2 regions of the Rhizobium sp. Root149 genome follow, and region 1 is predicted to be linked to the other one. Evidence: predicted binding sites of a transcription regulator. Region 1 holds the regulator's gene; the other holds the start of a gene.

Region 1 (3,411 bases):
TCGCATCGACCAGACGGCGCGCGAGACGCTCCTGATCCGGAATCTCATACAGGTTCGACAGATGCCAGACCTTCTCAGCCTGCGATTTCAGCGTCTCAACCAGATGCGGGTTGGAATGACCGCACGAGGTGACGGCAACGCCCGCACCAAAATCGAGATATCGCTCTCCCGTTTCCGTCACGAGCCAGACGCCCTCACCGCGCACGAAGCGCAATGGAGCCCTTGCAAACGTGTCGAAAAGCGCGGCTTCAGCCATGGCGACATCACTCCTTGAGGCAAAAAATCCAACCGGCGGTGGCATGCGCCACCAGAAATCAAAATGCCGCCCCAAAGGACGGCGTCGGCACTATCCGCATTTAGCTACTCCCTGTCAACAAAAGCGTTGATTCACAGCGGAAAACGGCGACAAAGGCGGCTTGACTGCCACTCAACTCTCTGTGGCAAAAATGACTCGCCTTTCAAGCAAGTTGGGGAAAACCCGGAAATCGATTCGCAGCGATTCCGCCGACTCTTGTCAGCGAGTCCGGCGCCCATTAGGTTAATCATCAATTACTAGACTGCATGCGGCGGAACTAGTCACCAAAAGTATAGATATAGTATGCGCGGCGAATTACTTTCGCCGTAACGGTGAGAGATTCTGTCTTCTAATGCGTGCTCAAGGCGGAGAGACTGCATGAACTGGACAGACGAACGCGTCGAGAAGTTGAAACGGCTATGGGCCGAAGGCCTGAGCGCGAGCCAGATTGCTGCACAGCTGGGTGGCGTCAGCCGCAATGCCGTGATTGGCAAGGTGCACCGTCTCAACCTCCCTGGTCGCGTGAAGGCAGGCGGTCCGGCCACCCCGACCCGCGCTCCAAAGCGTCCTGCGGCACCGCCCGCGGCACGGCCAGCAACCTTCGCTGCACGGCCAACGTCCGCGCCTGCGCCGGCAAACCGTTCGGTTCCTCGTCCGGCCAACATCATTTCCTCGACAGACAACATGGACATCACTGTCCTTGAGCCGACGGAGCTGGTGCCGGTCAATGATCGTGCAATGCCCGAGGCGCGTCGCCTGGTCCTGACCGAGTTGACGGAGCGCACCTGCAAGTGGCCGGTAGGCGATCCTTTGAAGGAAGACTTTCACTTCTGCGGCGCAGAAGCCTGTGATGGCTCGCCCTACTGCAAGTACCACGCCCGCATGGCCTACCAGCCTGTGACGGAGCGCCGGAGAGCGGCAAATGCCGTTTCCCGCGGCTGATCGTTAGACACATCCAGGTTTTCGAAAAACGGGCCGCGCGCCCGTTTTTTTGTACCTTGTCCTTGGGCAACAAAAAACCCGGCCTTCGCCGGGCCTGTTCGTCTCGATGCTGGAGAGCCTCTCAGGATTCCATAGAGTAGCCGGCACCGCGAACCGTGCGGATGACATCCTGCATGTTCGAGAAATTCAGGGCCTTGCGCAGGCGCCCGACATGCACATCCACTGTTCGCTCATCCACGTAGATATCGTGACCCCAGACGCCGTCGAGCAACTGCGATCGTGAAAACACACGTCCCGGCGAGGCCATCAGGAACTCCAGCAGGCGAAACTCCGTCGGACCCAACCGCACTTCTCGGCTCTTGCGGTGAACGCGATGCGTTTCCCGATCCAGTTCGATATCACCGCACTTCAGGACGCTGGACAAGACTTCAGGCTTTGCGCGGCGCAGCATGGCTTTGACGCGGGCCATGAGTTCCGGCGTCGAAAAGGGCTTCACGACGTAATCATCGGCGCCGGTTGCGAGGCCACGAACGCGCTCGTTTTCCTCGCCCCGCGCCGTCAGCATGATGATCGGCAGGCGTTCGGTTTCCGCCCGCATTCGCAGCCGGCGGCAGAGTTCGATACCGGATACGCCAGGAAGCATCCAATCCAGGATCAAAAGGTCCGGAACACGTTCCTGTAACCGGATTTCGGCTTCGTCACCCCGCAGAATGGTTTCGACTTCGTAGCCCTCAGACTCAAGATTGTAGCGCAGGAGAACGCTGAGCGCCTCCTCATCTTCGACAACCGCAACTTTCGGCTGCATGGCAATCACTCCGTTCCGGCTTACTCGACGACAGCGCCCAATGTGTTGGAGCTATCGTCCTTGGGACGTTCTCCCTGTGGCTGTGCACCGGTCGCGATGTAATAGATTGTCTCGGCGATGTTGGTCGCATGGTCGCCAATGCGCTCAATGTTCTTCGCGCAGAACAGAAGATGCGTGCAGGTTGTGATGTTGCGGGGATCTTCCATCATGTAGGTCAGAAGCTCGCGAAACAGCGAGGTGTACATGGCATCGATCTCTTCGTCGCGCTGACGGATCGCTTCAGCCTTTTGGGCGGAACGGTTGGCAAACACGTCCAGAACTTCCTTGAGCTGAACCAGCGCCAGTTCGGAAAGATGCTCCAGTCCGCGCGCCAGCTTGCGTGGAACGCCAGTGCCCTGAACGGCAATCACACGCTTGGCGTTGTTCTTGCCAAGGTCGCCGACGCGCTCAAGATCAGCCGCGATCCGAAGCGTACCGATGATTTCACGCAGGTCCGCCGCCATCGGCTGGCGCTTGGCAATCGTAACGATGGCCTTTTCCTGAATTTCGCGCTCGGCATTGTCCAGGATGACGTCGTCGGAAATGACCTTCTGAGCGAGAGCGCTATCGCCGTTCACCAAGGCGTGCACGGCATCGGCGCACATTTGTTCGGCCAACCCGCCCATTTCCGAAATGCGTCGATTGAGATACTTCAGCTCTTCATCAAAGGCTGACATGATATGCGATGACATGGAGTTTTCCTCGGATCTGGAGTGTCAGGGACGGTCAGGATCAGTCGGGCTCAGCCGAAGCGGCCCATGATGTAGTCCTGCGTGCGCTGGTCATCCGGGTTGGTGAACATCTTGTCGGTATCGTTTTCTTCCACCAACTGACCCAGGTGGAACATGGCGGTACGCTGTGATACGCGCGCCGCCTGCTGCATCGAATGCGTCACGATGACGATCGTATAATTGCTGCGCAACTCATGGATCAGTTCTTCCACCTTGGCCGTGGCAATCGGATCGAGTGCCGAGCATGGCTCGTCCATCAGGATCACTTCAGGCGATACGGCGATGGCACGGGCAATGCAGAGGCGCTGCTGCTGGCCGCCGGAAAGACCGGTTCCGGACTCCTGCAGGCGATCCTTCACTTCGTTCCACAAGCCGGCGCGCTGGAGGCTCGCCTCAACGATCTGGTCCATATCGGCTTTCGAGCGGGCAAGGCCGTGGATCCGTGGGCCGTAGGAAATGTTCTCGTAGATCGACTTCGGGAACGGGTTCGGCTTCTGGAAGACCATGCCGACGCGTGCGCGCAATTCCACGACATCGATGGCGGGGTCATAGATGTCATCGCCATCCAGCGTAATCCGGCCCGTCACCCGGCAGTTGTC
Region 2 (3,411 bases), on a different contig from region 1:
GCCGCGCGAGTGGAAGACGGCCAAGATCACCTATGCAGACGGAACGGTGAAGGAGATCAAGATCCTCTGCCGCATCGACACGCTGGATGAAGTCACCTACGTCAACAATGGCGGCATCCTGCAGACGGTTCTTCGCGATCTGGCTGCCTGATCGGCTCTGGATTGCGCTACTCTAGAGGTGGCGCAATCTTCTGGCCTGATGCAGGGTTCACCGTCTGGAGAAGACGAAATTCAAGGAAGCCGCCGGACAGGCCTTGTCCGGCGGCTTCTTTATGCGCAAATCTGCACATACAACTCTCACCCGCTTGTGACTTCCGCTTGATGGAGGTTGGGGGGTAGGTTGCAGACCAGACCCGCTTCTCATGCCCCAAAGACACCATGCGCAACACACAAGTCCATCATCGGCATACAGTGACATCCGCCTTCTGGCTCACCGTCAGCCTTCTGGTTGCAGGTACCGCATTGGCGGGCGACATCTCGTCTCCGAAAGGCGTGGTGGAACTTTTTACGTCGCAAGGGTGCTCCTCCTGTCCGCCCGCCGACGCCGCCCTGAAGCAGATCGTCGATCAGGGAGATGTGGTGGCGCTGTCTTACCACGTCGATTACTGGAACTATCTTGGCTGGACCGATACGCTGAGCTCCAAGGAAAATACGGAGCGCCAGTATGGCTATGCGCACAGCATGGGCCGCAGCGGGGTCTATACGCCACAGGCCATCATCAATGGTCGGGCGCATGTCAAAGGCACCGATGTCGCAGCAATCAATGGGAAGATCAGCCAGTTGCACGGCGAGGGCCAAGGCCTGACCGTTCCGATCACGGCCCGAATGAATGGCGAGGAAATGGAAATCTCCATCCCGGCCGGCGAGGGTCGAGCAGACGTGGTTGTCGCCTACTTCACCAAGAAGGAGGCAGTCACCGTCGAACGTGGCGAGAACAGCGGGCGCCAGATGGAATACTGGCATAATGTCTATGATGTTCAGACAGTGGGCATGTGGGAAGGCAAGGATCTGAAGATCACCCTGCCTGCCAAGGCCATGGGTCGCTCCAAGAAGGATGGATGCGCGATCCTTCTCCAGGCATCGGGGCCGAAGGGCGAACCTGCTGCGATCATGGGTGCCGCCGTCTTGATGGCAGGACGAAAGCGTCCCCAATAGCGATACCTTTGCAGAGAAAAAGGTCCGGCCCGAAGCGTCGGGGGCTGGGGGTAAGGTCAACGCCTGGGACCGGACCTGATGGCGCTGTGCGCCAACTGCATGACACCAATCTGACGCGCGATTCGGGCGCGGGTTTGTTCGAATTCAGGCGGAAAACGGCATTTAAGAAAAAACAAATAATGCGGATAGCAGCGCTGAAACTCCGTCGGGCAGAATGCGTTAGCCTGTCGAACGCGCTTGCTTTTTGGCAGGCGTAGGGCACACTGTCACGCAGCCGTCATCAAAAACGGCCTTGGATTGAGGAGCTTTGATGAGCGATCAGCCAGAGACAGGAGGGCGGCTTTCCAGTTCGGATGGCGCCAACGTGATCGAACTCAACCAGTACCGGCAGAGCACTGACGCCGTCCCCGTGATGTTCCATCGCCGGGAACTGGATGCCATCTTGAGAATTTACGGTCGCATGGTCGGAGAGGGTGAGTGGAAGGACTACGCCATCGATCAGTTGCGGGATCGGGCAGTCTTTTCAGTTTTCAAGCGTTCGGGGGAGATGCCCCTGTACCGGATCGAGAAGAATCCCAAGCTCGCGGCCAAGCAAGGCGCCTTCAGCGTTACCAATACGCATGGCATGATCCTGAAGCGTGGCCATGACTTGCAGCAAGTCTTGAAAGTCTTCGACAAGGTATTGAAGCTGATCGACTAAAGCATGTCACGCAAAAGTGTGCAGCGGTTTTGCGAAAACGACATGCGATAAAACAAAGAGTTAAAGCGTCAGGAGCGAATCTGAAAGATCGCGACAAGCTTTAGAACGTCAGCCCCCGAAAAGTGTACCAGGATAGGCGCCAAGATCCGGCGGTGTTGTGGTGCCAGCCCCCAGTTCCCGCTGCATGAAGACCGTATCGAGCCACTGGCCGTGCTTGAACCCGGTCCCTTTCATGGTTCCAACCATTTGGAAGCCGAGCGCTGCATGCAGGCCGGCAGAGGCAGAGCTTGCGCCGCCGATGACCGCTGCCATCTGCCGGAACCCGAGACCTGTACAGCGTTCAATGAGTTCCTTCAGGAGCACCTTGCCTAAGCCGCGACCTCTGGCGAGGGGCGAGAGGTAGATCGAATCCTCGACCAGCCAGCGATAGGCAGGACGGGTCCTGAAAGCTGAGGCATAGGCGTAGCCGAGAAGCGTGCCGTCGGCATCTTCGGCCACCACATAAGGATACCCCTTCTCAGTTATCGCCCTGAAGCGCTGCAGCATTTCCGCCTCGTCTGGAGGCGTGATCTCGTAGCTGGCGCTGCCGTTCAGGACGCTATCGCGATAGATGTCTGTGATGGCGGGTATATCGGTGGGGCTCGCGTCGCGCAGATGATAGGTCATATCAGTTCAATCCGGATAAGGTCTTGCCTTGATAAGATCCATCGAGACTGAACTGCAACAAAAAAGGCGAGCCGAAGCCCGCCTTTTAAATCCAGAATGCGCAGAACTATTATTCTGCTGCACCTTCCGAAGCTGCTGCAGCGGCGGCTTCTGCTGCTGCCTTTTCGGCGGCGAGAGCCTGTGCTGCTGCAACCTTTTCAGCTTCGATACGTGCACGCTCTTCAGCAGCGGCAGCGCGTTCAGCTTCGTTGAGCTTGCGGGCGCGAGTGTTGGTGTTCTCGACGATACGCGCAGACTTGCCGCGACGGTCGCGCAGGTAGTACAGCTTCGCGCGACGAACCTTACCGCGACGAACGACTTCAACGCTGTCGACCAGCGGAGAGTAAACCGGGAATACGCGCTCGACGCCTTCGCCGTAGGAGATCTTGCGAACGGTGAAGCTCTCGTTGATGCCGCCGCCGGAGCGAGCGATGCAAACGCCTTCATAGGCCTGAACACGGGTACGGTTGCCTTCGCGAACCGTTACGTTGACGCGGAGCGTATCGCCAGGAGAGAATTCCGGCAGCTTGCGCTTGGCTTCGATCTTGGCAGCCTGTTCGGCTTCCAGCTGAGCAATGATATCTGTCATGTTAACCTCTAGGTTCTTCTGAAACGACCAGAGCGCTCGACATCGGACCTTCGGACTTGCCTTGGAGCCGTGCTGTGAACCAAAAGAGGGAGTTCACAAGCAGGAGCGGATTCGCCATTCTTTGTTACGGTCAACGGGAGAAACTCCCATGTCCGCGTGGGCCTTTACACCACCAATCGCCATTTGTCACCCCTGTCGCGCAGGAATCTGAATTCAAGATCATCCTGATATGGCCTTGCAGCACGACCCAGCAACCGATAAG

The links. Region 1 encodes PhoB, which activates phosphate uptake and scavenging genes when phosphate is short. Its sites were predicted from a motif close to TGTCATNNANCTGTCAT; they were not measured.
Region 2: a site for PhoB is predicted at 1,420-1,436, ahead of ASD54_RS19215 (DUF2794 domain-containing protein). Genes of this name have one in related genera too.

Annotation. Positions count from the first base shown of each region.
Region 1 is NZ_LMGD01000020.1:448,337-451,747, reverse strand. Features, by position in the region: gene ASD54_RS14320 (aspartate aminotransferase family protein) at 1-256, opposite strand, end outside; gene ASD54_RS14315 (GcrA family cell cycle regulator) at 674-1,237, shown strand; gene phoB (phosphate regulon transcriptional regulator PhoB) at 1,359-2,042, opposite strand; gene phoU (phosphate signaling complex protein PhoU) at 2,063-2,773, opposite strand; gene pstB (phosphate ABC transporter ATP-binding protein PstB) at 2,824-3,411, opposite strand, start outside.
Region 2 is NZ_LMGD01000022.1:201,623-205,033, forward strand. Features, by position in the region: gene acnA (aconitate hydratase AcnA) at 1-151, shown strand, start outside; gene ASD54_RS19210 (thioredoxin family protein) at 412-1,155, shown strand; gene ASD54_RS19215 (DUF2794 domain-containing protein) at 1,466-1,855, shown strand; gene ASD54_RS19220 (GNAT family N-acetyltransferase) at 1,964-2,521, opposite strand; gene rplS (50S ribosomal protein L19) at 2,631-3,149, opposite strand.